Regions from separate parts of the Shewanella sp. KCT genome, predicted to be linked through region 4. Evidence: predicted binding sites of a transcription regulator. Region 4 holds the regulator's gene; each other region holds the start of a gene.
The links. Region 4 encodes sigma-54, which starts transcription at its own class of promoters, with help from an activator protein. Its sites were predicted from a motif close to GTTGGCACGNNNNTNGNNT; they were not measured.
Positions count from the first base shown of each region.

Region 1: the regulator sigma-54 is predicted to act here: its motif matches at 4,358-4,376, upstream of AYI87_RS05400 (DUF3192 domain-containing protein).
Region 2: the regulator sigma-54 is predicted to act here: its motif matches at 2,577-2,595, upstream of AYI87_RS18885 (flagellar hook-length control protein FliK).
Region 3: the regulator sigma-54 is predicted to act here: its motif matches at 5,532-5,550, upstream of pdsR (proteobacterial dedicated sortase system response regulator).

Region 1 covers NZ_LVDJ01000003.1:96,525-104,643, reverse strand. The annotation lists gene AYI87_RS05425 (DUF3549 family protein) at 1-305, shown strand, start outside; gene AYI87_RS05420 (DUF3301 domain-containing protein) at 302-691, shown strand; gene AYI87_RS05415 (DUF962 domain-containing protein) at 2,544-2,843, opposite strand; gene AYI87_RS05410 (GNAT family N-acetyltransferase) at 2,836-3,486, opposite strand; gene AYI87_RS05405 (DUF2789 domain-containing protein) at 3,627-3,857, shown strand; gene AYI87_RS05400 (DUF3192 domain-containing protein) at 3,947-4,318, opposite strand; gene AYI87_RS05395 (hypothetical protein) at 4,467-4,802, shown strand; gene AYI87_RS05390 (Zn-ribbon-containing protein) at 4,802-5,575, shown strand; gene syd (SecY-interacting protein) at 5,630-6,292, opposite strand; gene queF (NADPH-dependent 7-cyano-7-deazaguanine reductase QueF) at 6,353-7,210, shown strand; gene AYI87_RS05375 (alginate export family protein) at 7,532-8,119, shown strand, end outside.
Region 2 covers NZ_LVDJ01000017.1:52,989-61,107, reverse strand. The annotation lists gene fliM (flagellar motor switch protein FliM) at 1-106, opposite strand, end outside; gene fliL (flagellar basal body-associated protein FliL) at 149-670, opposite strand; gene AYI87_RS18885 (flagellar hook-length control protein FliK) at 769-2,466, opposite strand; gene fliJ (flagellar export protein FliJ) at 2,857-3,303, opposite strand; gene fliI (flagellar protein export ATPase FliI) at 3,333-4,673, opposite strand; gene fliH (flagellar assembly protein FliH) at 4,645-5,679, opposite strand; gene fliG (flagellar motor switch protein FliG) at 5,679-6,722, opposite strand; gene fliF (flagellar basal-body MS-ring/collar protein FliF) at 6,715-8,119, opposite strand, start outside.
Region 3 covers NZ_LVDJ01000001.1:356,212-364,330, forward strand. The annotation lists gene yegD (molecular chaperone) at 1-656, shown strand, start outside; gene AYI87_RS01635 (CreA family protein) at 724-1,197, shown strand; gene AYI87_RS01640 (cystathionine beta-lyase) at 1,296-2,483, opposite strand; gene pdsS (proteobacterial dedicated sortase system histidine kinase) at 2,584-4,758, opposite strand; gene pdsR (proteobacterial dedicated sortase system response regulator) at 4,761-5,453, opposite strand; gene pdsO (sortase-associated OmpA-like protein PdsO) at 5,673-6,428, shown strand; gene AYI87_RS01660 (marine proteobacterial sortase target protein) at 6,468-8,119, shown strand, end outside.
Region 4 covers NZ_LVDJ01000008.1:160,696-168,814, reverse strand. The annotation lists gene AYI87_RS13135 (ATP-binding cassette domain-containing protein) at 1-695, opposite strand, end outside; gene AYI87_RS21240 (calcium/sodium antiporter) at 915-1,874, shown strand; gene AYI87_RS21235 (KpsF/GutQ family sugar-phosphate isomerase) at 1,908-2,885, shown strand; gene kdsC (3-deoxy-manno-octulosonate-8-phosphatase KdsC) at 2,887-3,438, shown strand; gene lptC (LPS export ABC transporter periplasmic protein LptC) at 3,435-3,992, shown strand; gene lptA (lipopolysaccharide transport periplasmic protein LptA) at 3,979-4,524, shown strand; gene lptB (LPS export ABC transporter ATP-binding protein) at 4,521-5,252, shown strand; gene AYI87_RS13105 (RNA polymerase factor sigma-54) at 5,387-6,874, shown strand; gene hpf (ribosome hibernation promoting factor) at 6,905-7,192, shown strand; gene ptsN (PTS IIA-like nitrogen regulatory protein PtsN) at 7,195-7,638, shown strand; gene rapZ (RNase adapter RapZ) at 7,635-8,119, shown strand, end outside.

The DNA of each region.
Region 1 (8,119 bases), on a different contig from region 4:
TAGCCTCAGCGCCAGCCCTTACACAGCAAGCGATACAGTACCTGGATGAGCAAGATGCGCTGGATGACAACGCCTTGATCACCATAGCGGGCCGAAATTGGACCGCATTAAAAGACGATCGGACTCGCAAGATCTATCTCGAGGCCTTAGCAAAACAACCCCAGGGCTTCTTTAACCAGATCTTTGCTGATATTGTGGCAATTCCAGCGATACGAACTCAACTCTTGATGGCATTAAGAGACAGCGAGCGCAGCCAAGCCCTCGCCAATGCCATAGGTGGACTCTTTAGGGTGACCAAAGCATGATGACAGACTTTTTAATGATCGCCGCGCTGGTGATCATTGCCGCCTTCTTCTGGCAATTACGCCAGATGGCCGAGCTGAGCCGGGTATTTGCCAGCAGTGAATGCAAGAAACAGCGAGTGCAGCTCCTGGCTATCGCCATGGAATCGGCTAGGCCCAGCGTGGGGGGCACTAGCGGACTGACTTGGAAAGCCAAGTTCTTGATGGAGTTCAGCACAGACGGTATCAATCAATACCGCGCCCATATCTGGATGCATGGTAAGAAGATAGAGAAGATTCATTGGCCTATCTTTCCCGAACCCGAATGGTTGCAAGCCCCAGAGGCAAAAGGTTCGGTCGGCGGCAGTTGTGGCAGTCGCGGCGGTTGTAACTCTGGTGGCTGCAAATAAGCCATCAAGCACGCATCGACGGCTACCTCGCATTCCAATGCTTACTCACGTTATTGCTCAACAGGCAGCCATGCCTAACTCAAGGCACCTGCTATTACAACAGAGCTATTGTTCTAAAACCCAGATAAAGAAAAAGCGCGGCTCAATTAAGAGTCGCGCCTTCTATCTTTTCGCTAAGCAATCCAGCTATTTTAGTGCTCCCTGCTCCATCCTTGCGAATTTATGCTCCTTGCATCTTCCTTGGTCCATCTATTCCTTGTACCTTTTAGCACTTCCATACTAAGGTACTGTCCCTGAGCTTGGTCATCCATTTACCAAGTTTGCTTAATCCCTAAGCATGTCCAGTCTCTTCCTTGGGATTCCTTTCCTACACTCCTTGTCATCTGCCATCCTAGACAGAAATCCATCATCCGTGAGTGTTTGGCCTTCCCTAGTTGTCGACTCTTCCGTGAGTTGCCATCCTTGTACCATCCTTGCCATCATCATCCTGATAATGTGTAGGTCATCCTGACCTTTCCTTGCACATTCATCCTTGAACACTGTTAATTCTAGCGACCCTGTCGCCCATTAACAGGGATGGAAAAAATTCTGCTTAAAGAGTCACATTATTGCCATCTTATAAAAAACCCATAACCACATGAATTTAATGACAAATAAATACTGTTACAGATATAGATAGCATGTGATCAGCTTTATCTCGCACATCAATGTAAGAGATGTCTCACACGGCGGCGGGCACTTTCTGTGAGCTAAGGCCAACTCCAGTAAAACCTTACAGTCAGTGCTCCCAGATCTCTAGATTCGATAGCTAAAAAATAGGCTAAAAAAATTGAGCAAAAAAAGAAAAGGCGCACTATAAGTGCGCCTTTCTATACTCTTGTGTTAGCTATCCTGCTATCGCCGTGCTCCCTGCATCATCCTGATCACATCAGCGTCCTGCCGTCTCCAATTCCTGAGACATCCTGTCTTATTCTTCCCTGGGTGGTCGACTCATTCAACCACGCTCCCACATCCTATGGGCTCCAACGCTTCCTGCCACTATCCTTTAATGCTTACTCTTACCTGTTCCCTGTTCCCTGGTAAGCAATTCCTTGATAAACAGTCCTTGGTTTCACCCACAATCCGTTGAGTGACAATCACTCAAGTCCATTTTGCGTTAATCCCTACCGCCTATTGTCCTAAAGCATCCTGCTCTCATTCCTGATGGTAAGATTCTCGCGTCCTCGACAATCTTGCTATCCTTAGCTTGGCTTTCCTTCGCCTTAGCTATTCCTTAGCTATCCTTTACCATCCGCATTGATTAAGTAAGCTTCTTAACTTGAGTTCAGTATACTTAGCGCAGCGCCAGAATGTACGCCATCAGAAACAATTGTAAATCGATTAAATTTCAACCACCGACAAAGTTTGGGTTAACTTATTGAACATTAATGACATTCAAATATCCGCAGGAAAAAACAGGTGTGATTTCAGGAGAAAGGCTCACATGTTTGTAAGCGATCTCTCACAAGCTACCTAGCAAATTGTGAGTCGCCTCATTCTTAGCTAAGTTTATTAACCGCTGCGCTCGTCATTCATTGCTTGCAAGTCAAAGGTTCAATAAGCCGAGGCCTAGCCGACTCTGAAAGCTAATGGTCAGCTAAGCAATTAATAGCTAGGCCAGATTTATTAGATAAAAATTATTAGGTGAGAAATTATTAGGTGAGAAATTATTAGGTGAGAAATTATTAGCTGAGAAGCTATCAAGTGGGAGCTTATCAAACGATTATCGGCTAAATCTCTAGTAACTAGGCTCTTAATAACCGAGACCATAGTGTGTAGGCGCTCAATATCCAGATAACTAGTGGTTATGCCATCATCGACGGCCCGTTAGCCACTGAGCCAACATAACCCAGTCGGCAAAGAAGCTGTATAAGGGGTACTCGAAGGTTGCGGGCCGGTTTCGCTCAAACACGAAATGCCCTATCCAGGCTGCGCCATAACCCAGAACAGGCAGCAGCCAGAGCAGCCAATACTTGGCTAGCACTATGGCCACCACCAGGAGCGCGATCACCGACAGGCTACCCACATAGTGCAGGGCGCGGCATCTGGGATCCCTATGTTGCGACAGATAGAAGGGATAGAAGTCTTTGAAGTTGGTGTAGCGCTTACTCAATCTCAGGGCTCCGATAGAACAGCAGCTCGCCCGGCACCCCGCCTATGACGAGGCGTTCGATGGGCGCAAAATCCATGGAGGAAAACAGATGGGCATGATCATCTTGGGTCACATAAACCCCCACCCCTTCGAGCTCTGGTTGCTCGTCACACCAGCTCATCACAGCCTGGATCAAACGTCTACCTAACCCCTTATGCTGCTCGATCGGTGTGACTGCAATGAACTGCAATATGCCGCATTGAGTGCTGGGTAGATGCTCTAGAATCGAAGATTCTTTCTTCATCAGTGCCTGGGTCGATTGCCAGCCGGCGCTCAGCAACATCTTCAGGCGCCAATGCCAGTATCTGGCCTCCCCCAATGGCACCTGCTGGGTCACGATACAGGCCAAGCCAATCAGACGCTCCTCCTCAAATAGGCCGATCAATGCCTGCTCCTCTTGCCACAGGGTGTGCAACTCCTCGCGAATGGCACCGCGTAGCTTCTGCTCATATTGCGCCTTGTCTCCCTTATGCAGGGCAGCAATAAAGAAGGGGTCGTCATGGTAGGCGTTATAGAGAATCGAGGCGGCGACGCGTAGGTCTTCGGCGGTTAAATAGACAGCTTTATAGGTTTCGTTAACAGGTGGGGTAGCTGTTGTCATCATTGCTGTTATTCCTTGATCCAGATCAACATGGTCCAATGTAACAAGCTTGTAAAAAAGTGCAAACTTTAATCGATTCGAAACTTTATCAATTTATCGCATACTAAATAGAAGCACCTCATCATCAACAAGCGAGGGATAAGATGGACATCACACAACCGGATCTAGCCACCCTATTTGACCAACTCGGCCTGCCGAGTGAACCCGATGCCGTTGAGGCTTTCATCAAGCAGCATTCCATCGCCGCGGAGATCCATATCGCCGAGGCCCCCTTTTGGACCCAGGCCCAGAGGCACTTTTTAGCCGAAGCCTTAGCAGAAGATGCCATGTGGACAGAGGTGATCGACCATCTCGACGCCCAGCTTCGTTCCTAGAGGCGAGGCTTACACACAAAAGACTTACGAATGGCTCAAACGAAAAAGGCAAGCCGAGTTGGCTTGCCTTTTGGCGAAAGATTATCACATTACATGTTGTGGTAGGCCTTCTCCCCCCACCCCACGACGCGATTATCTGTGATCACGATAGGCGTACATTCATCCTTGGTGGTGGTGCCATCTTCCCGCGTACGCTGGGTACGATAGTAGAGTACGTTGATCGTCTTGTCTTGCTTGGTATAGGCCTCGTTAAAATCGGCGGTGCCCATAAGTGTCATCACCTGATCGCGCGTCATCCCCAAAGATAACTTAGACAGGTTCACACGATTTTGCTCCTGTACGCGCTCCCAAGAATTGCCCGTACTCCAGCCCTTGTCACCTTCACCCACATTCAATACACACCCAGATAGCACTAAACTGGTAGCGCCGAAGACCAATGCTGTTATTAATTTTGTTTTCACTTTCACGTCCTGTTTATCTATTATAACTGGATTCAGGTAAAGCAAAGCTTATGCCAAACAGATATATCTATAACTTTCAATATCTTAGATAAAACCCAAGGTTCAAGAGTATGTCTGTCAGGCTAAAAAGTAAGGAATTTCACCAATCATGAGTCCACTCGAACAGGTGCTGGTCGCCGCACGTAAATTGAGTCTGGCGGGTAAGCCTCCCAGCCTGGCATTGATCAAGGCAAGTCTGGGCAACTCGCTTCCCATGCCTATCCTGGTTCAAGGATTACAACGCTTTAAATCTATGTCAGCCGATGAGCAGGCGGCGATAGTGGTAACCTCGAGCGCGCCAGCATCAAACGTTCAGAGCGACGACGCTACGCCGACGCTGGACCAGCTGGCTGAGCAGGTTGCCAGGCTCACAGCCAATCAACAGGCCTTGGTTCAGCGTATCAGCGAACTCGAAGCCAAATTGAACGACAAGGACGCTCACTGATGCACGTGGTGGAACTCAGATTCGAGTGTTTTGACAACACCACCATCACGGCCGCCGAACGCGCGATTAATGGTCTGCTGGAAGCCTACCGGGCCAATGGCCAGGTACTGGGCCGTGAATTTGCCGTGGCCTTCAACGAAGGGGAGTTCAGGGTGCGCCTGCTGCTGCCAGAAAAGAGTAGCTTGGCCAAACGTTTCAACAGCCCCTGGGTCAATTATGCCCTCGAGGAACTCACCCAGGCCAAGCTGCTACATCCGAGGGAAAAATATATCGGCCAGGACATCAACTCTGAAGTCAGCAGCACAGAGCCCCCCAGCTGGCAACTGCTCTACACCAGCTATGTACACATGTGCTCGCCACTACGAAACGGCGATACCCTGCAGCCCATTCCCCTGTATCATATCCCTGCGACCTTCAACGGCGATCACAAGCGGGTGCTCAAGTGGCAAACCGAATGGCAGGCCTGCGATGAGCTGCAGATGGCGGCGGCCACCAAGGCGGAGTTCGCCGCCTTAGATGAATTGAGCCAGTGTGACAGCGATCTGTTTCGCCGCGGCTGGGATCTGCGTGGACGCATCGAATACCTCACCAAGATCCCCACCTACTACTATCTCTACCGCGTGGGCGGCGAGAGCCTGGCCGCCGAGCAGCAAAGGCCCTGTCCACGCTGCGGCAACAGCCACTGGCTATTGGAAACCCCTTTGCTGGATCTTTTCCACTTCAGGTGCGACAACTGCCGCATCGTCTCCAACATCTCCTGGGATCACCTCTAATGGCGGTTCGCGCTCACTCTCTTCTCGCGAGCTAATTATCTTTTAACACGCCGACTATCTCCCTGAGCGTAAGTGCCGCCACATGGTCTTGAGTCGCTGCCAAATCCCGGGGTGATCTGTCTCGGGCATAGCGACTTCGACCGGTTTCTGCGGCGGGCAGACTCGCGGGCGAAGAGAGGCGATAAAATCCTCCAGGCTATCTGCCAATTGCCTATGGGGCTGCTCGCCTGGGATCTCTATCCAGACGCTGCCATTCTCGTTATTCACCACCAGCATCTCGTCACCTTCCCCCAGCACGCCGATAAACCAGGTCGCAGGCTGTTTCAACTTCTGCTTCATCATCAGGTGGCCGATAAGGTTTTGCTGCAGATATTCGAAATCTTGTTGGTTCCAAGGCTGCAACAGCTCACCCTCACCAAAGTCTGAGTCAAACATCAGCGGCGCCGAAAAATAGCGCCCGTAGAAGGCCTGTATGCTTGAATGCAGTGTGATGGAGAGGGCATGCTCTATGTTATCGAACAGCCCCTGGCTGTCGCGTCTTACTGCCTGCCACTGCACCGACCGCTCGGGCGAGACTTCGACTATCTCCTGATCACAGTCTAAGACACAGGGAGAGACCTCCCCCAGCGGAAAATAACGGGGCGATTCCCCCAGTTTATCGCTATAGGCTTGATGATAAAGCGTAAAAAATTGATCCAGTGCAGGCAAAGAAGACACTTAGCAGTTACCCGAATTTTAAGTATAATGTGCGCCTATTTTGACATGGAAAAACGATTGATGACACAGGTTCATGACCCTTATCGCGACGCCCCCGCGTTGTCCAAACTGACCTTAGGTAAATCGACTGGCTATCAAGCCCAATACGATGCCTCCCTGCTACAAGGCGTACCACGCCAGCTCAATCGGGATGCCATCGCCTTAGGCGATACCCTGCCCTTCCATGGCGCCGACATCTGGACCGGCTATGAACTCTCCTGGTTAAACGCCAAAGGCAAGCCCATGGTGGCCATCGCCGAGTTTATCCTCGACTTCAACAGCGACAACCTGATCGAGTCCAAGTCTTTCAAGCTCTATCTCAACAGCTTCAACCAGACCCGTTTCGACTCCATCGAGCAGGTTCAGCAGACCCTGGCCAAAGATCTGTCTGCCTGCGCCGGCGGTGAGGTAGTGGTGAAGATCATCGAGCCAAAGCAGTTTGCCCACCAGCGTGTAGTTGAGTTGCCTGGCACCTGCATCGACGATCTGGATATCGAGATTGACAGCTACGAATTCACAAGCGACTACCTTATCGATAGCACAGATGACAAGAGCGTGGTGGCCGAGACACTCACCTCTAACCTGTTGAAGTCTAACTGCCTGATCACCTCTCAGCCCGACTGGGGCAGCGTGATGATCCGCTACCAGGGCCCAAAGATAGATCGTGAGAAATTGCTGCGTTACCTCATCTCCTTCAGGCAACACAATGAGTTTCACGAGCAGTGTGTCGAGCGTATCTTCGTCGACCTCAAGCGCCTGTGTCACTGCGCCAAGCTGACCGTCTACGCACGCTACACCCGCCGCGGCGGCCTAGATATCAACCCCTATCGCAGCGACTTCGAAAATCCACCCGAAAACCATCGACTGGCACGCCAGTAAACTGATGGAAAAAGATTGAGCCCGCATTAAGCGGGCTTTTTGTTATAGAGCCCCAATGAAGTAACAAAAGCGCTACGCTCACCTCACGTGCCACCTCATCTCAATTCATCTCACTTCAATGCATGCAAAAAATATTATTTAGCACTCCCTAAAAATACCACTTTAGAGATACCTCTAATTTAGTATAAGCTTATGATCTTTATCACAAATCTTGACACAAAAAATCAATCACTGTGCAACATTGTTTTAGATCAACAAACCGATCCTTTTGCAGCCCTATAACAGCTCTTGAGCAATGACCAAACAAAAGGATCACAATTAATGAAACTTCACGCCCTCAGCCTCGCCGTGCTTGCCAGCTTGTCCGCCTCTGCCCTTGCAACAGAGAACGTCGATCCCCTCAAGAAAGCCTTTATCGACGACTCTCAAGTCAAAGTGCAGTTTCGCCTACGCTATGAAGATGTGGATCTGGCCGATGTCGACCAGCAAAATCAAACCACGCTGCGTACCCGCCTGACCTATCAAACCGGCGACATCTACAAGCTATTTGCCCTGGCTGAAGTGGACGACGTGCGCTCTACCGACGATGAGCCACTGATTGCCGACTATGAATATACACAAATCAATCAGGCCTTTATCGGTTACCGCGGCCCGGCTAACACTTTGGCCCAATATGGCCGTCAGCGCATCCTGCTCGACAACCAACGTTTCGTCGGTGGTGTTGGCTTCCGTCAAAACGAACAGACCTATGATGCCTTCTCGGTAAAGAACACTGCGGTAGAGGGGCTTACTGCTTACTACGCCTATGTGAATAACGTTAATCGTATCTTCCCGGAAGGGTCGGGTAAGGATGAGCACAAGAATAAGACCCACCTGGTTAACGTTAACTACAAAGGGTTAGACTTCGTT
Region 2 (8,119 bases), on a different contig from region 4:
AGTCATAGGCGCGCGCATCGAGCGCGTCACTCACCTCTTCCTCTTCGACGTCGTCGACACCATGAAGTAGCGCATCAATTTCGTCTTGGCTTAATAGATCACTCACAATATCGTCCTATCATACTTGTTAGCTTATAAATCACCGGCATTACTGCATCACGAAGCCGGTAAACAGCACCTTTTCAACCACTTTACGTCCGGTCACAGGTTGCAGGGTATTTTGCACATTCAGCAGGGCCAACTGGCGCAGCTCATCCTTACCGGCAAGGGAGCTGAGCTTCTGCACATCGGCGCTACTAAAGGTGGTCAGCAGCGCATCCTCGATAAGCGGAATATGCTTCTTGATCAAGACGTCATCGTCAGAGCCACGCACCATGAGCTGCACCTTGATCTCCACCAGACGGGAGCGATTCTGCCCAGGCAGGTTAAACAGGAAGGGTCTCGGCATCCCCACATAGAAGGCTTCACGGCTGTTTGCCGGCTCGCTCTGCTCGGTTTGCTCCCCTTCGGCCATGGTCTCATCACTCGGCTCATCGCCCGACAGCAACAACCAGGCACCCACGCCCAGCAAGACCACCAAGAGTGCACCAATGGCCGCAAAGATAATGAGCTTCTTCTTGCTCTTAGGCTCTACATTCTCTTCAAGTTCTAACGATTCTTCTTCCGCCATCTCTTATCCCTATCACACTCGGCTCACACTCAGCATCGTCATGATTTTTAGCGCATATCAAACGATTGGGCAATCATACCAACCTATAGGTTACCTGCTTACGCGTAATAATCTATACCCGAACGATAACTTGTTGTGTTATTCGACACTAACAGGCTCTCTTCTGCCGAAATTTCATCCATCTCAGACAGACCATGGCCCACTCCCTCGCCTTGCTCGCCATTGCCGCCCTGCTCTTTACCGCCTTGAGAGACGTTGCTGTCGGTCAGCTGCATCCCCTGCTCGGCCAGTAGCTCCCGCAGACGTGGAATGGCCTGCTCAACCAGATCCCGCGTCTGAGTCTGGGTCACATGAAATTGCACCTGGGTCTGGTCACCCTGCACCTGAACTCGAACCATCATGTGGCCAAGCTCCGGCGGATCCAGACGAATCTCGGCCTGCTGTACGCCTTGGCTCACCATGGCCACCAGCTGCTGACGCATCACGGGCGAGAACTTATGGATCATCTCCTGCATCTGTGTCACAGGTTCGCCCTGAGGCTTGATAGAGACTTGATATTGCGGGAGGGCCTCATTTCTTGCGCCTTGCAAGCCCTGCAGCGATAAGGCGTTTAGCTTAGTATCTGCTGCGGCATCAGGCATTTCACCGGCCTTTGGCGACATGGTCACCGCTAGGCTAGCCCCCTTCAGCAGCTCCTGCGCAGCTTTGCCGTCGCGGCCCTCCGCGGCCGAGGTCATCTTCAACTCGCCATTTTGTGCCTGCTCGGCGGCAAGCTTGCCGTCTGCTAGCTTATGCTCACTAAACTTTGCTTCACCAACCTTGGCTTCACCCAATATGACTTTCGCGCCCTTCTCATTAACGGCACCATTCACGCCGCTCGCGTTATTGGCCGAGGTTAGGCCTGCTTGACTAAACTCAATCTGATTTAACCCAACCTGATTTAGTCCCGCCTGACTGGCCCCGCCTGCGCCTTGTGAAGGCTCAACTTTAGATGTTGCTAGGTTCGTCTGCGACTGACTCGCCATGGCCGAGAGACATTGCTTGGCGTCATTAATAAGTGCCGCCAGCTTGGCAGCATCACTCTCTAGCGCCTCGGCTTGACCAGGCTCACCATTTCCAGACTTATTCTTACCCGCTATGCCATGTATAAGCCCTTCTAGCATCTGCGGCGGTAAGGCCGTCAGCTCATCCTTGGACAAACCGGTTTGCGCCATCACCTCACTTAAAGCATTTTCGGGAAGCTGAGCCAATATCGCCTCGCTCCCCAGGCCATTTGGATTGATGACAGGTAAGATATGATCATCTCCGGCGCCGGGTTTAAGCAGCTTATCTATGCCCTCTAAGGCCGCTTTTTCGGTATCGACCTTATCTTTAGCCCCTTTTACAAAGGTAGGAAACAGCTCATTGTCGGCAGATGATTCACCATCAGCGTCACCCGGCGGCAAAATGACGCCGTCGGCGGCAATCTCCGCCTCATCCCCCAGCTTGTTCGCCAGATGGATCTGCGCCAGCACGTTGGAGACATCGTCGCTCTCTTTGTTCTGCGTGGGCGCCTTCTCCTGCTTAGCATCGGCATTAGCAGTGTTATCGCGTTGAGCCGTGTTTTCGACCTGGGACTGCGGGCGCGTTTTTGCCTGTGAGTTCACCTCACCCTGACCGCTCGCCTTAGCCAAAGCCTCTGAAAAACCTTTGTTTTCTGACTTAAACTCTGCGGTCGATTTCGCATCTGATGCGCTGGGCAACACCCCGCCCTTCTCTTTGCCGGGCTCGACATTAGATAGGAGTATTTGGGTCATCTGTGGCATGCTTCCTCCAACGCTCATCTAGGGCACGACAATGTCACGTGCCACCCGAGCGTCAATTATTCGCTAAGCTTTGGACTCATTGGCCCTTACTACTCAATATCTAGCAATAAAAATGCCAAGTTAATTATACCAATCCTAGTAAATAGCTGATCATGCTAGCTTGTTAAAATGCCCGATAACGGCGTTATTATTTTTGATTGTAAAATAACTACTTATCGAAAGATCATGCCTTGTTCTCGAGCGTTTGTCCTACGCTACTTCTGATCACTTACCTACCGGTGATTGGTATTACAATTTGACTTGAAAAAAGTGGCGAGACGGTAGAATGGTTTTGAGAACAATAAAGAGGCGCCAGCCTCTACACACATATATAGCTTAAGGCTATCGGGTAGACTGGCGGAAAAATTGTTGCGAAGCAAACTCGTCGATCATCTTCTGTTCCTGTTTGGCCTCAAACTTTTGTTTTGCTTCGGCTTTATGCGCGAGTAACAGCTCGACCGCCTTACGCTTTTGTTGCTTACCCTGCCAATACTGCTGAGCCTTCTGACGCTGCTTATCCGTCTCCGACACGGCGAAGACCTGCTTCTCGATCGCCTCATCTATCTGACGGATAAACTGATGAAACTGATGGTAGCTGCTGGCGGCAATCACTTGCCCCTGTTGCGCCTCCATCTGTTTCATGTAATCGAGACGATACTGCTGCAGGGCATCGAGCTGCTGGCGGCACTTGTTGAGCGTCAGCTGTACGCCTCTTAGCTGAGTCGCTGCGGCCTCCTCGGCGTCGAGGGCTAACTTGAGTACTGTCTCTAAGGGATCATGCTTTGCCATGGCCGTTACGCTCTCCGATAAAATTCAGGCTAGACCTGACACTGGGCGCTCAATTGCCCCAGCATCAAGGCGCTGGAATCGAAGCTGATGGCTTCCTTCATGGTCTGGCGCAAGAAGGCATTCATGGCTGGCTGCAGCCTTATGGCGTTATCGATACGAGGGTCACTCCCCTGAGTATAGGCACCGATAGAGATAAGGTCGCGGTTCTGTTGGTAAAGAGAATACATCTGCTTCACCCGGCGTGTCGCCTCCAGATGAGCATCACTGATCACCATAGGTGCCACACGACTGATAGAGGCCTCGACATCGATGGCCGGGTAATGACCCGAATCGGCTAATGCCCGCGATAAGACGATATGACCATCGAGGATCGCCCGCGCCGCATCCGCGATCGGATCCTGCAGGTCATCCCCCTCGGTCAGCACGGTATAGAAGGCGGTAATTGAGCCCTGGCCAGCGCCGCCGTTGCCAGCGCGCTCCACCAGTTTAGGCAGCTTGGCAAACACAGAGGGCGGATAGCCCTTGGTGGCCGGCGGCTCACCGACGGCCAGGGCGATCTCACGCTGGGCCTGGGCGTAACGGGTCAGGCTATCCATCAGCAGCAATACGTTATAACCCAGATCGCGAAAATACTCGGCGATACGGGTCGAGGTCTCACAGGCTCGAAGACGCATCAGCGGCGAGGTATCGGCGGGCGCCGCCACCACCACGCTGCGGGCACGTCCCTCGGCGCCCAAGATCTCCTCGATAAACTCTTTCACTTCGCGGCCACGCTCACCGACCAGACCAACCACGATCACATCGGCCGTTGTGCCCCGGGTCATCATGCCCAGCAGCACACTCTTACCCACACCCGAACCGGCAAACAGGCCCATACGTTGTCCCTTACCTACAGTCAACATGGCGTTGATGGCGCGCACCCCCACATCCAAAGGTTCACTGATGGCGCGGCGCGCCAAGGGATTTAACATGGTGGCATGGCGAGTGGCTTTCTGATCGGTATGCAGCTGCCCCAAGCCGTCAATCGGCGCACCATTGCCATCGAGCACGCGGCCAAGCAGGCCCATGCCGACATTCAGCCCTGTCTGCTCACCCAGCGGCGTTACCTTGGCACCTGGCATTACGCCGCTTAGCTCCTCGATGGGCATCAAATAGAGTAGCTTGTCATCGAAGCCTATCACCTCGGCGATCAGATCTCCTGCCATGGTGGCTATGCTACACAGACTGCCCACGGGCGCCTTGCAACCGGTAGCCTCCAGGGTGAGACCCACCACGCGCACCAGCTGGCCCGAGGCCTCCGGCATAAAAGGGGCGACCGCCTGGGTATGCTGCCTTAACTTATCAAGAAGCCGGTTTTGACGTGTCTTCATCTGGGCTCGTCTCTTGCGGTGCTTCTGGTGCAATCTGTTCGCTCGGCGCGACTTGCGATGCGTCAACTGCTTGCGTTTGTTGCGGCTCGCTTGCCAGACTATCTGTTTCGAGGCCCGCTTGTGCAGCGTCGTCTTGGTCTTGGTTTTGGTTTTGGTTTTGGTTTTGGTCTTGATGCTCGGGGACCTTCTCCATGGCAGCTATCTGTTGTAGCCTTTGCTGCTCGAGGCGCTGCTCGCTGGCGATAAGCTTATCGAACACCGCCTTGATGCGATGCTCCAGCCCCATATCCACCCGGCTACGGCTGTTGCTTACGATACACTCGCCGCGGCTCAAGGTCGGGTCTGCCTCTAACTCCCAATGATTTTTTGTGAGCTGCGCGCTTTCATAGAGTCGCTCGACGATAGCGAGATCCTCTGGATGTAGACGCAGATGCGCCCCCTGCTCTTTCAGCGGTAGGGCGTCGACCCCTTGGCGCAGGGCGGCGAGAATATGTTCGGGATGTGTCTTGAGCTCGTGGCCGATCACCGCCTTAGCCAGGGTCATGCTGAGCTGCACCAGGGCTTGTTCTATTTCGGTGTCAAGCAGGGAGAGCGGCATTGATAGCTGCTGCATCAGGGCTTCAAATTGCGCAATCGTCTGTTTTGCCTCGGCGAGGCCAGCCTCCATACCCTGAGCCTGTCCTTGACGATAGCCCTCCTCGTGGCCCTGCTCCAGGCCTTTCAGTCGGCCCTCTTCCAAGCCCTTAGCCATACCGGCTTCCTGGCCCTGAGCGAAGCCTTCGGCCTCGGCCTCGGCGCGGATCGACTCGATCTCTTCCAGGGTGGGGGGCATCACGGGCTCATCGACCGCCTTGGCCGCCTTTTGCGGGGCGATGCGGCCGAACATGTTCTCCTTGGGCTCATTCACCACAGGGGTTACATCGGGCAGCTGCCAATGGCTAAAATCGGCTTGTGTGCTTTGTACGCCTTGCCCCTCTTGGGGCTTCTTGTCACCAGACATGGTCATTAGAGGAACTCTTCTCCGCCGCTACCACCTAGAATGATCTCACCGGCATCGCTTAAGCGACGAGCAATAGAGAGGATCTCCTTCTGAGCCACTTCCACTTCGCTGATCCGTATTGGCCCCATGGCCTCGAGATCGTCTTTAAGCAGCTCGGCAGCACGCTTGGACATGTTGCCGAGGATCTTCTCTTTGAGTTGATCGTCTGCCCCCTTGAGGGCCTTCATCAACACATCCTGCTGCACTTCACGCAGCAAGGTTTGAATACCCATGTCGTCGACATCTGCCAGGTTTTCGAAGACAAACATCAGATCTTGGATCTGCTGCGCCATCTCTTCGTCGGTCTCGCGCAGCGTCTCCATCAGCTGGCTTTCGACGCCAGTATCCAGGTAGTTCATGATGTTGGCCGCTGCCTTCAGGCCGCCCATCTTCGCTGCCTGTGCGCCGCCCTGACCGGCAAACTGTTTCTCCATGATGTCGTTAAGCTCTTGCAGCGCCGCCGGTTGTACCTCTTCGAGGTTGGCGATACGCATCATCAAGTCGAGACGGGTATTTTCCGGTGCCTGAGCAAAAATTTCGGCGGCCTGATCCGGCTCGAGATAGGAGAGCACAATCGTCTGGATCTGCGGGTGTTCGTTCTGAATGATGGTGGCCACCTGACGGGCGTCCATCCACTTGAGTGACTCTAGGCCCTTTGCACCACCACCCATGATGATCTGCTCGATAAGATTACCCGCCTTATCTTCACCCAGGGCGGCGGTTAGGGCATTACGCACGAACTCTTCGCTGTTAAAGCCGATGGAGGAGTATTTCTGTACCTCCTCCAGAAACAGCTTGTGTACGCCTATCACCTTGTTTTGGCCGAAGTCTTTCATGGCCGCCATGGCCATACCCACCTTTTGCACCTGCTTAGGCTCGAGGTGTTTTAAGATTGACGCGGCGTCGGCTTCGCTAAGGCTGAGTAGCAGGATGGCTGTCTTCTCGATACCGGTCAGATCTTTGGTATTGAACTCACCGTTAGCTGTGTCGATCTCTTTGTCTTTACTCATTTTCTTGTAACCATCCCTTGACGACTTGCGTAGACAACTCAGGCTCGTTGGCCACCAATGCACGTATGGCCTTTATCATATCATCGTCTTTATGCAGATCCGGTATCAAAATTGACCCATCATCGGCGTAGCTGTATTCCGCATCGGGACGATTGAGCATGCCAAGGGTATCGGCGGCATACTGATCCTCAATCTCCGCTAACTCATCACCCAAAGATGGCGCATCCGGCATCTTCTGACCATCTGGGTAGATAAGGCGCTTGAGCATAGGGCGCACCACGAACAGAATAAGCACCAGGATGATTAGACCGCCCATCACCAGCTTGATGGCTCGCCAGAACCAAGGCTCCTCGTAGATGGCCAGCGCCGGCGCCTCTTCCACCAGTTGATCCATGAAGGGAACTGTGACCACCTCTATCATGTCGCCGCGTTGGGTATTGAAACCTACGGCCCCTTCTAGCAGGCGGCGAATGTTGCTCAGCTCCTGCTCTGTGCGAGCGACCCGGGTCACCTGACCGTCTTCACCGGCAGGTCCCGTCTTGAAATCGACCGCCACCGACACGCTAACCCGTCTGACCACCCCCACCTGCTGGCGGGTATGGCTGATGGTGGTGTCTAGCTCATAGTTACGGGTCGCCTCCTTGTGGCTGGAACCCGGCAGGGTCTGCTCCTGAGTGCTAGTGCCGGTGGCCTGCTGAGGAATATTGGCTTCCATCGGCGGCTGGTTGCTCAGCGCACCGGCGATGCCACCTGTGCTGGCGCCGGTAGAGTTATTCTCAACCGTCATCTCGCTGCGCACCGCGGGCAGATCCGGGTTATAACGCTTGGCGGTCTGCTCGACCGAGGTGAAGTCCATGTTCACGTCGACCTGGGCGGTAAAGTTTTCCGGCCCCAGAATCGGCATCAGAATCGATTCAATCTTGCTGCGGTATTCGGCTTCTTTCTGCTGCACCAGCTCGAGCTCGCGTCTGGCTCTGGCCGAACCTGCAGTTTGACTGCCTGAGTTTAGCAGGCGACCGTTAGCGTCGGTCACAGTAACCCGAGTCGGCTCGAGACCGTGCACCGCCGAGGCAACGATATCTACGATGGAATCGACCTCCTCCTGACCCAGACCGCCACGGCGGGTATTAACCACCACGGTCGCGCTTGGCTTGGAGCGATTACGGGCAAACACGTTCTCTTTAGGAATGGCCAGGATCACCTTGGCGCGACTGACGCTCTTTAACTCTTCGATGGTGCGCGCCAGGTTTTGCTCCTGACTGTTTTTGAGTCTGGCGGCCTCCATGCGTTGGCTCACGCCAAAGCCGCTGTCTTTAGAGAGGTAATCGTCACGGTTAGGTGAATTATCGATACCGGCGCGGCTCAGCATCATCTTAACGTCTTGGTACTGATCTTCC
Region 3 (8,119 bases), on a different contig from region 4:
GCCAGCGTATTGGCGGTAACGATCTGGATATCGCCTTGGCGATGAAGGCTTTCATGCCTCACCTTGGGCTGGGGTCTCAGATGGTCAATGGCCTGCCTGTGCCAAGCCAACCCTTTTGGAATGCGGTTGCGGTTAACGATATTAGCGCACAGCGTGACTTTGCCAGCCTGACGACCCGCAAGATGATCGAGGAACTGATCAAGGATGCCGAGCGCTCGGATCTGCTGTCGCGCCTGCTCAAGGTGCAGCGTGATCAGCTCGGCTATCGATTGGTCCGCAGCGCCGAGGGGGCGAAAATTGCCCTGTCAGATAATGTGGCCACTCAATCGAGTCTGGACTATGTCGATGCGGCGCTGACAGCCGAAGTCGATCAGCAAGGCTTCGTTGATGCGATCGCTCAGCCTGTGGGCTTGATCCAAGCCTTAATGGCGGAGGCGATGGCTAAGGCAACAGATAAGGCAACAGATAAGGCAACAGATAAGGCAACAGATAAGGCGCAGGCCGATATTATCTATGTCACTGGCGGTACGGCCAAGAGCCCGGCGATTTACCAGAAGATTGCCCAGATGTATCCTGAGACTGAGATAGTGGTCGGTGACCACTTTGGCAGTGTGACCGCCGGACTAACCCGCTGGGCGCAAAAGGTTTTTGGCTAACGCAATAAGGTGTTAGGGCGTTAAGGCAATAAGACCACAAAACAACGAGACAACAAGGCAAAAAGGAATGAAGATGAAAGCTTGGATTGGAATCATGTTTGTCGCAGCAACAAGCCTGCTGGCGGGCTGCGGCGATGATGTAGGCAAGGTGAGCCTGGGGGTCTTTACCACCAAGGATGTGATCATCGAGGCCAGGCAAGATCCTAAGATCCCCGGCGTGACCTGTCATATCAGTCGTATCGAGGCGAATCTGGACTTTGCCGATCCGTCGGATATGGGGATCGCCTGCCGTCAGACCGGACCGATTTTGCCTGCGGATCTCGCCAATATCGACAAGAGCCACGGCGGCGAGGTGGTGTTTAAGGCCTCACTGAGTATCTTGTTCAAATCCCTCAAGGTGAGACGCATCTATGACGCCGACAGCCAGACGCTGATCTATCTCTCATACTCCACCAAGGAGACAGATGGCAGCCATAAGCACAGCCTGTCAACCGTGCCCCTGTATGGTACCCAGGCCTGGCAAGCGCCTGCGACTCACTAGCGTGAATCGGAAAAACCTGCAGGTAATCAAAACAAAGAAAACGCCGTCATCTGACGGCGTTTTTTATGGTTAATCCCCACGCTTATTCAGGCGAGGCGCTAGTCGCTCTGGCCATCCAATACCGCGTTGTAGCGGGCGAAGCCGGCCTCAAGATCTTTGATGAGATCTTCAGGATTTTCCAGGCCCACATGCAGGCGGATCAGCGGCTTGCTGTTGTCCCACTGGGTGGCGGTGCGCAGCTTGTCGATGCCAAATACGCCCAAGATCAGGCTCTCGTAGCCGCCCCAGGAGAAGCCCATCTTGAAGTGATGCATGCCTTCGACGAAGGCAGTGATCGCCTTGATGTTGCCGCGTTTGAGCACGAAGGAGAAGAGGCCGTTAGAGGCGCTGAAATCTCGCTTGAAGAACTCATGCCCGGGGCAGGAGGCAAAGGCGGGGTGGCGCAGATGATCCACCTCTGGGCGTGTGGCCAGCCAGTTGGCGATCTCGAGGCCATTCTTCTCATGCTGGGCCATGCGTACTCCCAGGGTGCGCAGGCCGCGACTGGCGAGATAGATATCATCCGCCGAGGTGCACTGGCCCATGAGGTAGCTGTTTTCTCTGAGCTGGTCCCAATGAGCCTGGTTTGCGGTGGCGGTTCCCAGCATCACATCCGAGTGACCGACGATATATTTGGTCGCCGCCTGGATTGAAATATCCACCCCCAGCTCGAAGGGGCGGCAGTTGATGGGTGAGGCCCAGGTGTTATCCAGCATGACCACCAGGTTGTGGCGATGGGCGATGGCGCTCAGAGTCGGCACGTCCTGCACTTCTAGCGTGATGGAGCCCGGAGATTCGAGAAACAGTACCTTGGTATTGGGGCGGATAAGCGCCTCTATGCCATCACCTATGAGGGGATCATAGTAAGTGGTCTCTATGCCGAAGCCCTTGAGTAGCTTGTCGCACAGATCCCGGGTCGGTTCATAGGCGGTATCGACCATCAGCAGATGATCACCCGCCTTGAGGAAGGAGAGCAGGGCGCCTGAGATGGCCGCCGAACCTGAAGGGTAGAGGGCGGTGCCTACGCCGCCTTCGAGCTCGGCGATGGCCGCCTGGAAGGCAAAGTGGGTTGGGGTGCCTCGGCGACCATAAAACATCTCGCCGTTGGCGCGGTTCTTGGTGGCATGACGCATATCCTCTATGGTGTCGAACACCACGGTGGAGGCGCGAAACACCGGCGGGTTGATCACTCCCTTGCTCCACTTCTTGTCGCGGCCGACGCTGACTATCTTGGTCTCTCTTTTCATCCCATACTCTCGTGTTGGCAACTCAATGCAGCCATCTTAACATCTATACGGCTAAATGAAAGTGAGATTTATTGGAGTGTTTTCCCTTTTAGTGTGGAGGTTACTGCGCCTCCAGCGGCAGACGGATATGGATAACCACGCCGGTGGCCTGACCATCCTGCATCAGGTTTTCGGCGCGTATGCTGCCCTTGTGAAAATCGGTGACCAAGCGGGCGATATAGAGCCCCAGCCCCAAGTGAGGCTTGTCCTGTGCCTTCTGGGCGCGCACAGACACCATGGACTCGAAGATCTGCTCGCCCATGTTGGCGGGCAGCGAAGGCCCCAGGTTACTCACGCTCAGCAGTGCCTGTCGGCCCTTGGCCTTGAGCGACACCTTAATCGGCGTATCACTCTGGCTGAACTCGATGGCGTTGGCGATCAGCTTGTCCATCAGCTGGGCGATATACTCAGGCACCCCGCGCATGGTCATGGGGTCTTTGTCTATCTCCAGCTCAAATACCTGATTGGCATAGGTCATCTGATAGCCCTGCATACAACCTGAGATCACCTTGGAGAGGGGGAAGTTGTCCACCTCGGCGTCGGTCAGCGCCTCTTCGAGACGGGTGGCCTCGCTCATGTTGTTGAGGATCATGTTGAGGCGGCTCACCCCTTCGTGGGCGCGATCTACATACTTCTGGTGTTGCGGCGGCAGATCCTGGCTGTTGAGGTGCTCGAGTGACGAGCGTACCACGGCGACCGGCGTGCGCAGCTCATGACCGAGGCGCGACGACATGTTCTCCAGATAGTGGGTATATTGGCTTAGTCGGCCGACTATGCTGGCGAAACTGCGGCTGAGATCGCCTATCTCGTCGCGCACCTTAGAGCCGACAATCGCCTTTCTGATCCGGCCCTGGCTGTCGATCGCTTGCTCGGCATCGTCCCTTAGCTTACGAATGCGACTGGAGATGCTGGAGGCGAAGAAGAAGAGCGCCAGGGTGCCCATGCTCATCACGGTCAGGATCACGTTAAACAGCTTCTCCAGCGCCTTGTTGCGTAGGGTGCGAATGCCGTGGGTGGTCTCCTCGGCGATCACTACGCCCATCACGGTATCGTCGATCCAGATAGGGCTGGCGGCGGCGAGGATCACCGCCTTGCCATCTGGGCTGAGGCGCCAGGTGGAGCCAAACTGACCGGCCAGGGCCTTACGGATATGGCTACCCTCCAGCACGGTAGAGTCTTTGAGCGAGTCGACGAAATGCTTAGGCGGCGTAGTCAAAATGCGATAGTAGAGCGGGTGCAGGAACTGCTGCTTGAAGCGGCCCCAGAAGGTATCCGGTGTCTGCTCGGTTGCCGTCTGCGCCCATACATTGGTGCTGCTGTAGATGTCGCCGGATTTCGCCAGTACCCGGCCGTGACGATCCACCACCCAGATCCGCGAGCTGTTGTGGCTCATCCCCTTGATGATGCTTTCGATCTCCGGCGAAGGCACCAGAACCGTCCCCAGCTTGGTGACATCATCTGTGGCCGAGGTGCCGACGATCGCCTCGACGTTACGCACTTTTCTGTCGTTAACATCGACGATGGCAAAGCCCAGCTTGCTGCCCACCATCTCAAGCGGCATCCTCAGCTCGATATTGTAGCCTTTATCTGTCTTCAGCCATTTGCCCTGGATGCGCACCTCTGGGGTGACTGGCTGGGACTTGCGGGGATCGGCTGGCAGCTCGAAGGCGCTGATCCAGCCGTCGCGTATGGTGGCGACGATATAACGGCGGAACTGGCCGTCGGGCGCCAGGGTGGCGATGGCCAAGTGATCATTGTTGTCGATGCGCAGGCTGTTGGTGCCGCGGTAGATCACCTTAGGATCTGTCACCTCGAAATAGCCATAGAGGTAGCCGGCATACTTGCCCACCATATGGGTGAAACTGATATTGAGTGGCTTGCCGTCATCGGCCTTGAATAGCTGGTGATCGGCGCCATAGGTCACCGCGCGGTGGCGGTTAGAGGCCCATTCGCCCAGCTTGCCATCCAGATGGATAGGGCCGGTTAGGGGATAGGCGTAGAGATCCCGCCCCTTCTTCACCTGTGACAAGAAGCTCGCCTGCTTGTCGAACAGCTTGGGACGTTCATGCAGGGCGGTGGCCAGGGCCTGGGTGGTGCCTTCCAGGGTCTTTTCCTGGCCGTGGCGCAGGTATTTCTCCATCTCCCACACATATTGATAGCCAAGCCAGGGCAGGCAGAGCAGGAACAGCGAGAGTACGGCGACCTTAGTGCGCAGGCCGATGGGCAGATTAAACATGCTTAGTCTTGGGTATCCCAGCGGTAGCCCATGCCGTAGACGGTATCTATGCAATCGAATTCTGGGTCTTGGCTGATAAATTTCTTACGGATCCGCTTCACGTGGGAGGTGATGGTGCTGTCATCCACATAGATCTTGGCGTCCTGCATCAGCGCCTGGCGACTACGTACATGGCCTGGGCGTTTGGCCAGGGCGTGCACCATCCAAAACTCGGTGACCGTCAGCTCGATAGGCTGCTGCTTCCAGTACACCTGGATGCGGTTGACATCTATGGTCAGGTTGCCGTGTTCTATCATGCCATCTTGTGGGTTGGCACCATTTTGGATGTCCGAGCGTCGAAATAGCGCCGCGAGGCGGGCGATCAGATGGGGGAAGCTGACATCCTTGCTCAGATAGTCGTCGGCGCCCAGCCTCAGGCCGCAGACGGTGTCGAAGTCACTGTCTCTGGCGGTCAGAAAGATGATAGGCAGGGTGTTCGACATGGCTCTGAGTGACTGGCACAGGGTAAAGCCGCCATCTATCTCATCTTCCAGGCCGATGTCGATGATTGCTAAGTCAGGCAGACGCGTGTTGAAGGCCTCCATGGCGCTGGGGCGGTTGGCGTACGCCTGCACAAAGTAGCCTTGCTGCTGCAGCACCTCTTTGTAGTTTTCGCGGATAGCCGCCTCATCTTCAACTATTGCAATACGCTTCATGATCCATCCATTACAGCTTAGGGTTTCTGGAGTGTGACTATACAGCAAAATATTCGGGAGAAAAGTGGCTCGGGGTAAAAGCCATTTTCTTGCCACATTTGGTCTGCGCATCGTCATTTTTGCACCCCGGACTTGCCATTTCACTCAGGTTTAATGACCTCATCGACAGGAACCACAGGGTTCTTATTCACCAATCCATGTCAACTTGAGGATTTTCCCATGAAGAAGCAGATCATTGCCGCATTAATCAGTGTTTCGTTATTTGGCAGCTCAATGGCTTTCGCTGCCCCCGCAACTCAAGCGACTCAAAGTACAAGTAACAGCTCGGCCGATGAAGAGGCGCTTATCGGTGTGGGCTCTGGCATAGTGCTGGGCGCCGTGGTTGCCGGCCCTGTGGGGGCGATTATCGGCGCCTTCACCGGCGGCATGATAGGCCAGACGGTAGCCAACGACAGCGAGATCAAACAGCAGCAGGCCACGTTAGCCGAACAGGAGAGCCGTATGATGGCGCTCAAGCAGCAAAATGAAGCGCTGCTGACGGTGCAGCAGGAGTATCAAGAGGCCAAGGTGGAACTGGCACAGCTTAGACAGCATCAAGGGACCCGTTTGGAAGAGCTGGCCTTGGGGCTCAACGTCCAGTTTAAGACGGGATCATCTACCGTCGAGCCACACTTTCAGAGCCTGCTCAACGAGGTGGCCGATGCCATGGCGATCTCGCCGCAACTGAAATTAGATCTCACCGGCTACGCCGATCGCCGCGGCGACAGTAGCTACAACCAGGCCCTGTCCGAGCAGCGCGTAGCCGAGGTGAGAAGCTACCTGGTATCCAGAGGCGTAGATGAGGCCCGTCTGGATGCCAAGGCCTATGGTGCCAGCGCGCCGGTGAAGGATGAACAGAGCTTCGAAAATGACTTCTTCGATCGCCGCGTCACCATCAAGTTGCTGCCTGGCGATACCGCCCTGGCATCTAACTAGATCCCGCACCATGAAGCAACGCGTAAAAGGAGAAGTAAGATGTTGCCACGCCCGCGTCTCAGGATGAACCAGACTGACCTTTGCCCCCCGAGGGGGGCGCTTTTTTCTCGCCAGCGTCTGGTGCTCGCCGCCTTGGTGTTCAGCGTTAGCGCGATTGGTTCGACTGCTCCCGCCTTCGCGCTTATGGGGCAACCGGCCGGTGTCAATGTGACGGCTGCGAAATATGGTGAGCAGCTGCACCATTTCGATCTGCCCGCCGCCGATGAGCCCATTTTAGGCCAGGGGCTGATCGAGTATCGCTTAGATGGCGTTCAGCTAACGAGCGAGGTGCCCGCCACGGCCCTTGCCGTGGATACCCAGGTGCAGATGAATATCTCTGGTTGGATCAATCGGGTGTCGGTAAAGCAGGTGTTTGTGAACGACAGCGAGCATTGGCTCAATGGCCGCTATCAATTTCCGCTGCCTCACGATGCGGCGGTCGACAGCCTCAAGCTGCATATCGGCCAGCGGGTGATAATCGGTGAGATCCAGCCCAAGGCTGTAGCGAGGCAAACCTTCGAACAGGCAAAGGCCAGCGGCAAGAAGGCCAGCCTGGTGAGTCAGCAAAGACCCAATATTTTCACCTCAGAGGTGGCGAATCTGGGCCCGGGCGAGGCACTGGTGGTGGAGATTGCCTATCAGCAGCAGGTGCGTTATCAAGATGGCGAGTTCAGCCTGCGTTTTCCAACGGCCATCACCCCGAGATACTTTCCCAAGGGGCAGGCTCTAGACTTAGAACAAGCATCAGTTGACGATGCACAAGGACTTAACGCCCTTAATGAGGGGGCACAGAGCGATGAGCAGAAGCTCTATCTGGATGTGGTACTGGATGCTGGCATGGCCATCAGCCGACTGGAGACCCCCTATCATCAGATGCGCCAAACCCAGCTTGGCGGTACTAAGATAGGGCTCAATCTCACAGCCAACCTGCGACCCGATCGCGACTTTCTGCTTAAGTGGCGCCCGCTGCTTGCCGAGCAGCCAAGCGCCGTGATGTTTGCTCAGCTAGGCAAGACTCACGAACTCAAGAATCACGAATTCAAGAACCAGGAATCCCATGCACCTTCACCGGCAGGCAATGATGAGGCGGTGAGCGAAGCGAAAGCGAATCAAGCGGCAGAGGCGCAAGCGAGTGATAAAGAGGCGAAGGACAGTTACGCCCTGGTAATGCTGATGCCGCCCCAGGATAAGGCGAGGGTGCGCCTGCCAAGAGAGCTGACCCTGGTGATCGACACCTCGGGCTCAATGACGGGAGATTCGATCGCCCAGGCCAAGTCGGCCATCTTAAATGCCTTAGCCGGTCTTGGCAGTCAGGATACCTTCAATGTGATCGCCTTCGATAGCAGCGTGCGCAGCCTGTCGCCGGTAGCCTTGTCAGCCACGGCCGCCAACCTGGGCAAGGCCAATCTGTTCGTGCAGAGTCTGGAGGCCGATGGCGGCACCGAGATGGCCCCGGCGCTGCTGCGGGCCTTGAGTCAGCCAGAATCCCGCGTGTCGCCCATCTCATCGGCAGAGCGTTTGAAGCAGGTGGTATTTATCACAGACGGCGCCGTGGGCAATGAGGCCTCACTGTTTGCGCTGATCGCCGCCAATATCGGCCGCCAGCGGCTGTTTACCGTGGGCATAGGCGCGGCGCCCAATGGCTACTTTAT
Region 4 (8,119 bases):
TTCAACTCGGCTGGCGTGCCGTGGGCGATCACCTTCTTGTCGGCCAGCACATAGACATAGTCGGCGATCCCCAGCACCTCTTGCACGTCGTGGGACACCACCACAGAGGTGAGGCTCAGCGCATCACTCAGCTCGCGGATCAGCTTCACCAGCACCCCCATGGAGATGGGGTCCTGTCCGGCGAAGGGCTCATCGTAAAGCACCAGTTCCGGCTCCAGGGCGATGGCTCGGGCCAAGGCCGCACGCCTCTGCATGCCGCCGGAGAGCTCGCTCGGCATCATCTGCGCCGCGCCTCTTAGCCCCACGGCTTCGAGCTTCATCAGTACGATGCGGCGAATGATCGCCTCGGGCAGGTCCGAGTGTTCCCGCAGGGCAAAAGCCACGTTGTCGAACACATTCATGTCGGTAAACAGGGCGCCGCTCTGAAACAGCATGCTCATGCGCTTGCGCAGGGCAAACAGCTCGCCGCGATTGCATTTATGAACGTCAATGCCATCGACCTTGATGACCCCAGAGTCCGGCCGCAGCTGACCACCGATCAGCTTAAGTAGGGTAGTCTTGCCTATGCCGCTGGGCCCCATGATGGCGGTCACCTTCCCTTTGGGAATGGTGAGACTGACGTCGTCATAGATAACATGGGTGCCACGACTGAAGCCCAGATGACTGATCTCCACCAATGGCTGCACGTGTTCCATCGGCTCACTCTCACCCTTGGCTTGGCTGTCATGACTTAACGATTGATGACTCATAACGGGACCTAATGCGTTCCATGGTTAGGCGGCAGGAAAAGAGACAAATTGTACGAAATTGACGGATTGTGCACAACTGAATCGACACTATCTTTGCGCAATACTTTCAATTTTGTTCAATTCCAGCGAAAATGCGCGGCAGACTCTTAAACAAAAAGATTTTCAATGCTATTTAATATTTTCTTACTGATTGCTGGTTTGGGTGCCCTTGTCTGGAGTGCCGACAAATTTGTCTTCGGCGCCGCAGCATTCGCCCGTAATCTTGGGCTGCCGCCCATGTTGATTGGCCTCACCATAGTCGCCATGGGCAGCTCGGCCCCGGAAATGTTTGTGGCAGCCACCGCCTCCCTCGAAGGCATGACAGACACCGCCATAGGGAATGTACTGGGCTCCAACGTCGCCAACATCACGCTGATCCTGGGGATCACCGCCCTATTAGGCGCAATCTCGGTAAGCTCACAGACACTCAAGCGAGAAATCCCTATGATGCTAGGTGCTACGGCGCTGGCGGGTTACTTCCTCCACGATGGTCAGCTGACCCGCATCGAGGGTCTGGTGCTATTGGCACTCTTCTTTGCCCTCATGGGTTATCTGATCTGGCATGCCATCGTCAACAAGGAGAAGGATCCCCTAATCGACGAGGCCGAGAGCGAGGTGCCTAAAGATGTGCCTACGCCTAAGGCGATCCTCTGGCTGGTGATTGGCCTTGTGCTGCTGCCCCTGTCTGCCGACTGGATGGTGCAGGGCGCCGTGGGTATCGCCAAGGCCTTCCATATGTCAGACTTAGTCATAGGCCTGACCATTATCGCCGTCGGTACCAGCCTGCCTGAACTGGCGGCCTGTGTGGCGGGCGTATTAAAGAAAGAGGACGACCTTGCCATAGGCAACGTGGTCGGCTCGAACCTGTTTAACATTCTTGCGGTACTGGCGCTGCCCGCCCTTATCGCCCCTGGCGCGGTAGATGCCGCCGCCAGCAGTCGCGACTTTTATATGGTGATGGCAACCAGCGTTGCCCTGGCCATACTGATTTTATTAACCGGCAAGGCCCGCCAACTACGCCCCTGGCATGGCGGTGTGTTATTAGCGACTTTTATCGCGTACCAAGTCACGCTTTTCCTATCCTAATAACGTTTAGGCCGACAAAATAGAGAGAACAAGATGGTAGATGCAGATCAATTACGTCAATGGGGACGCAAGGTTATCGATACCGAGCGCAACGCGCTGGACAACCTGTATCAATATGTCGACTCGAGTGAATTTGCCAAGGCCTGCCAACTGATCCTCGCCTGCACCGGCAAGGTTATCGTGATGGGCATGGGCAAATCCGGCCACATAGGTAACAAGATCTCGGCCACCCTGGCCAGCACAGGCACCCCTGCCTTCTTCGTCCACCCCGGCGAGGCCAGCCATGGCGACCTGGGCGTGCTGAGCGAGAACGATATCGTGCTCGCCATCTCCAACTCGGGCGAGGCCAGCGAAATTTTAACCCTGATGCCTGTTATCAAGCGCATGGGGCTGCCTGTCATCGCGGTGACGGGCAAACCTGAGTCCAATATGGCCAAGCATTCGGTCGTTCATCTGTGTATCGAGGTACCGGAAGAGGCCTGCCCGCTCGGACTGGCGCCCACCTCGAGCACCACGGCGACGCTCGTCATGGGCGACGCCCTGGCGGTAGCCCTGCTGCAAGCCAGAGGCTTCACCAAAGATGATTTCGCCCTCTCCCACCCCGGCGGTAGCCTGGGACGCAAGCTGCTGCTCAAGGTGAGCGACGTGATGCACAAGGGTGATGACTTGCCTCTGGTGGCCGAAGATATCTGTATCACAGAGGCCCTGTATGAGATCTCCAAGAAGGGGCTGGGCATGACAGGCGTGGTCAACAACCAGGGCCTGCTGGTCGGTATCTTCACCGACGGCGACCTGCGCCGGGTGATAGATGCCGAAATCAACCTGCGCAAGACCTCCATCTCAGAGGTGATGACCCATGGCTGCGTCACCGTCAGCGAAGGCATCTTAGCCGCCCAGGCCCTCAAGGTGATGGACGAGAAAGAGATCAACGGCCTGATTGTCACCGACGAGCAGCAGAAGCCGATTGGTGCACTCAACATGCTGGACATGGTCAAGGCGGGGGTGATCTAACATGGCACATCAAGGTTTCTACGGCCCGATAACCGACGCTGTCTGGCAAAAAGCCAAACAGATCAAGCTCTTGATCTGCGACGTCGACGGCGTGTTTTCCGATGGTCTGGTCTATATGAGTAACTCGGGCGACGAACTCAAGACCTTCCATACCCGCGACGGCTATGGCGTCCGCTCGCTGCTGACCAGCGATATTCCGGTGGCCATCATCACGGGGCGCAAGTCGCAGATAGTGGAAGATCGCATGACGGCCCTGGGTATCACCCACATCTACCAGGGGGTTGACAACAAACTCGAGCCTTATCAGGAGCTGCTTAACCTCTATAAGGTGACGCCAGAGGAAGTTGCTTATATCGGCGATGACATGGTGGATCTGCCCGTGATGGAGCAGGTTGGCCTGTCTGTGTGCGTGGCCGACGGTCATCCCTATGTGCGCCAACACGCCGACATGGTTACCCATATCAAGGGCGGCCACGGCGCGCTGCGTGAACTGACGGATCTCATCCTGCTCAGCCAGGATAAGTTTGCCTCAGCCCACGGAATGAGCATATGAACAGAGTCACGCTGGCGATCATCGCCTTCTTCGGCACAGCACTGATCCTCTATTGGCAGGTTCAGTCGAAAAAGGGCAGCGAAGAGCTGGCCCTGGATAATGTCGATCGTCCCGACTACATAGTCCGGGATCTCAAGAGCGTGCAATACAATGATGAGGGTGGTATCAACAGTCGCGTATCGGCCAGTCACATGGAACACTACGCCGAACGCAACCAGACCTACTTTACCCAGCCCATCTATCTGGTCTACCCCGACAACGGCGATGCCCAGTGGCGCCTGAGATCCACCAAGGGCACACTGGACAAAAATAGCGGACGGGTCACCCTGGAAAATAATGTTATCATTGATGCCATTAGCCCAGAGGAACCGATTCAGACCATAGAGACCACCTATCTGGAGCTGGATCTCAATACTATGATTATGACATCCGACAGAAGCATTCGGATCACAGGGCGTGATTTTCTCATCACGGGGGAAGGCTTATATGCCGATCTCAACGCCCAAAATATCAAACTGACGAGTCAGGTAGAAGGAACATATGAAACTAAATAGCCTTATTCTTGCGGGCCTGCTGCCCCTGGTCAGTATTGGCGCCCATGCCAAGGTGAACGACCTGCTGCAAGAGGTTAAGATCTCAGCCGCCAGCCAGGAAGCCGACATTAAGAACAACCAGATCATCTTCCACGGTCCGGTCGAGGTCACCCAAGGCTCTATCAAGATATTGGCCAGTGAGCTGCGTGCCTTCAGCAAAGAGAAGAACAGCGGCAAGATACTGATCGCTACCGGCAACCCGGCCACCTACTCTCAGGTGATGGAAGATGGCCGCCCCGCCTCGGCCAGCGCCAAGGAGATCCGCTACGAGCTTTCCAGCCGCACCCTGACACTGATCGGCGACGCCACCCTGGAACAGGAAGGCAGCCAAGTCACGGGTTCGCAGATCCGCTACAACATAGAGCAGCAACAGCTGATCGCCGAGAGCACAGGCAAAGACAGAGTGATCACCATCATTCAGCCTGAGAACTATCAGGAACAGATCCAGCCAGAGCAGAAGCCCGAGAAGAAACCAGAACAGGAAAAACAATGACAGACCTGATCTTGAAGGCGGAGAACCTCGCCAAGAGCTATAAGAGTCGTGCCGTTGTCCAAGACGTGAGCCTCACGGTAAAGACCGGGCAGATCGTCGGCCTGTTGGGGCCAAACGGCGCCGGCAAGACCACTACCTTTTACATGGTCGTCGGCCTGGTACAGAGCGACAAGGGCCGCATCTTTATCGACGATGACGACCTGACGCTAGACCCCATGCACCTACGCGCCCGCAAAGGCATAGGCTACCTGCCTCAGGAAGCCAGTATCTTCCGTAAGCTCTCGGTGCGGGACAACATCATGGCCGTGCTCCAGACCCGCAGCGATCTTAATAACGATGGCCGCGAAGAGGAGCTGGAACACCTGCTGGAAGAGTTTCATATTACCCATATCCGTGACAGCCACGGCATGGCGCTCTCGGGCGGTGAACGTCGCCGGGTGGAGATCGCCAGAGCGCTGGCCGCCAACCCTAAGTTTATTCTTCTCGACGAGCCGTTCGCCGGGGTCGATCCCATCTCGGTAATCGACATCAAGAAGATCATTGAGCAGCTCAAGAATCGCGGCCTGGGGGTGTTGATCACCGACCATAACGTGCGCGAAACATTAGATGTCTGTGAGAAAGCCTATATCGTCAGCCATGGTAATCTGATCGCCGAGGGCACACCCGCCGAAATCTTAGACAACCAGCAAGTACGAGCAGTGTACTTAGGTGAACAATTCAAGCTATAGTTAATCTTATAATGGGGCCACAGAGGAAAAACCACGCGTTAATTGTGGCCTTAGGAACTATCCGATATATTTGTCCGGCACATATAGCCAGAGCTTTCTCATTTTATAATTAGAAACAAGGGAATAGCAGTACGATGAAAGCGTCACTTCAGCTCAAAATGGGTCAGCATCTCACCATGACGCCCCAGCTACAGCAGGCCATACGTCTGTTGCAGTTGTCGTCATTAGAGTTGCAGCAGGAGATCCAGCAGGCATTAGAATCCAACCCGCTACTGGAGTTGGATGAAGAGCAGGAGAGCGCCAGCATCGAGCTGCAAGACGATAGCGTCAGCGACAGCTTCGACAGCAAGTACGACGACAAGATAGAGCTGGATTCGAGCCAGGATAACTCAGGGGTCGAGACCTCAGATGCCCTGACTCAAGACTCTATGCCTGACGAGCTGCCGGTGGATACCACCTGGGATGAGGTCTACACCGCCTCGCCAAACTCAAGCTCGGGCGCCATGCGCGACGACGACATGCCTTTTCAGGGCGAGACCAGCGAAGGTCTGTATGAACACCTGGAATGGCAGAAGAACCTGACCCCTTTTTCCGATAACGACCTGGCCATCGCTACCGCCATCATCGACGCTATCGACGAGCGCGGTTACCTCACCCAGACCTGTGAAGATATTCTCGAGGCCATGGGCGACCCTGAGATCGAACTCGACGAGGTCGAGGCGGTGCTCAAACGGGTACAACACTTCGACCCTATTGGCGTGGCGGCCCGCGACCTCAGCGAATGTCTGACGATCCAGCTGGCCCAATACAGTGACGACACGCCGCACATCGCTAACGCCCGCATGCTGATCAAGGAACACCTGGATCTCATCGCCGGACGCGACTTCCGCCTGCTGATGCGCAAGACCAAGCTCAAGGAAGATGAGCTGAGGGATGCCATCGCCCTGATCCAGACCCTGAATCCCCGTCCAGGGCTCGCCATCACCGCCAGCCGCGACGAGTACGTGATCCCAGATGTGACCGTCACCAAGAAGAAGGGACGCTGGGTAGTCGAGCTCAACCCAGACAGCATGCCCAAGATCAACGTCAACCAACAGTATGCCGCCATGGCCCGCAGCACTAAGAGTCAGGCGGACGGCCAGTTTATTCGCGGTCACCTGCAGGAAGCCAAATGGTTCCTCAAGAGCCTGGAGAGTCGCAACGAGACCCTGCTCAAGGTGACCAACTGTATCGTCGACTTCCAGCAAGGTTTCTTCGAATTTGGCGAAGAGGCGATGAAGCCCATGGTACTGAACGACATCGCCGAGGCGGTGGAGATGCATGAATCCACCATCTCACGTGTGACCACGCAAAAATATATGCATACCCCGAGAGGGATCTTCGAGCTTAAATATTTCTTCTCCAGTCACGTCGGTACCGACGATGGCGGAGAGTGCTCTTCAACAGCAATACGTGCCTTCATCAAGAAGCTGGTTGCTGCGGAAAACCAGAAAAAGCCATTGAGCGACAGCAAGATGGCTCAACTCTTGGCCGAACAGGGTATTAAGGTGGCTAGACGCACCATTGCCAAGTATCGCGAGGCAATGCTTATACCGCCCTCGAATCAGCGCAAGAGCTTATAAAACAAACCTGGAAACTGGAGGACTATCTTTATGCAAATAAACCTGACTGGGCACCATATCGAGATCACCCAATCTCTACGAAGCTACATCGAAGAGAAATTCACAAAGCTTGAACGTCATTTCGATCAGATCAATAATGTGCACGTTGTATTAAATGTCGAAAAGTTGCAACAGAAGGTTGAGGCAAAGTTACATCTCCGTGGCGGAGAAGTGTTCGCAACATCCGAACATGCGGACATGTATGCCGCGATAGACTCCCTGATTGACAAACTCGATCGTCAGGTCATTAAACACAAAGAGAAGCTTACTAAACATTAACGATGGAACTGAGTACCATCCTGCGGCCGGAGTGCACCACCTGCGCCACTCCGGGCAGTAAGAAAAAGGTACTGGAGCTTATCAGCGACTTAGCCGCTGTCCAGTACCCCACCCTCTCCTCTCAAGAAATATTTGAAAGCCTTCTGGCTCGAGAGAAAATGGGCAGCACAGGTATAGGCAATGGTATCGCGATTCCTCACGGACGGCTGACTAACATAGATCAACCCGTGGCCGTACTGGTGAAATGTGCTGAACCAATCGCATTCGATGCCATTGACAATCAGCCCGTCGATATCCTTTTTGCGTTATTGGTGCCCGCAGATCAATGCGAGCAACATCTTAGCACCCTGGCCGCTATGGCCGAGAAGCTCAATGATAAGGCGATCATGAAGCAGCTAAGAAAGACCCAAGACGAATCCGAACTCTATCAGGTGATCACCCAATGAAATTGGTTTTGGTATCCGGACGCTCAGGATCGGGAAAATCCGTCGCACTCAGGGTCCTAGAAGATCTAGGCTACTACTGTGTCGACAATCTGCCCTTGCAGATGATGGAGTCCCTGCTGGAGCAGCTCAAGGGACGCAGCGATCTCGTGGCCATCAGCGTCGATGTACGCAACATGCCCAGCGAAGAGATCCAGCTGGAAAAGCAGCTGGCCAAGCTCCCCAAAGATACCGAAATCTTAAGCTTCTTCCTGAACTCCAGCGACAATGTACTGCTCAAGCGCTATAGCGAGACCCGCAGACTACACCCGCTGTCACGCTCTAAGGTCTCCCTCAAGGAGGCAATTCAGCTCGAGGGCAAGCTGCTCGACCCCATCGCCAAACTCGTGGATCACTATATCGACACCTCTAACCTCAACATCTATGAGTTGAGCGACAAGGTACGTGAGATCCTGCTGGGCACGGTCGACAAGGAGCTGGTGAT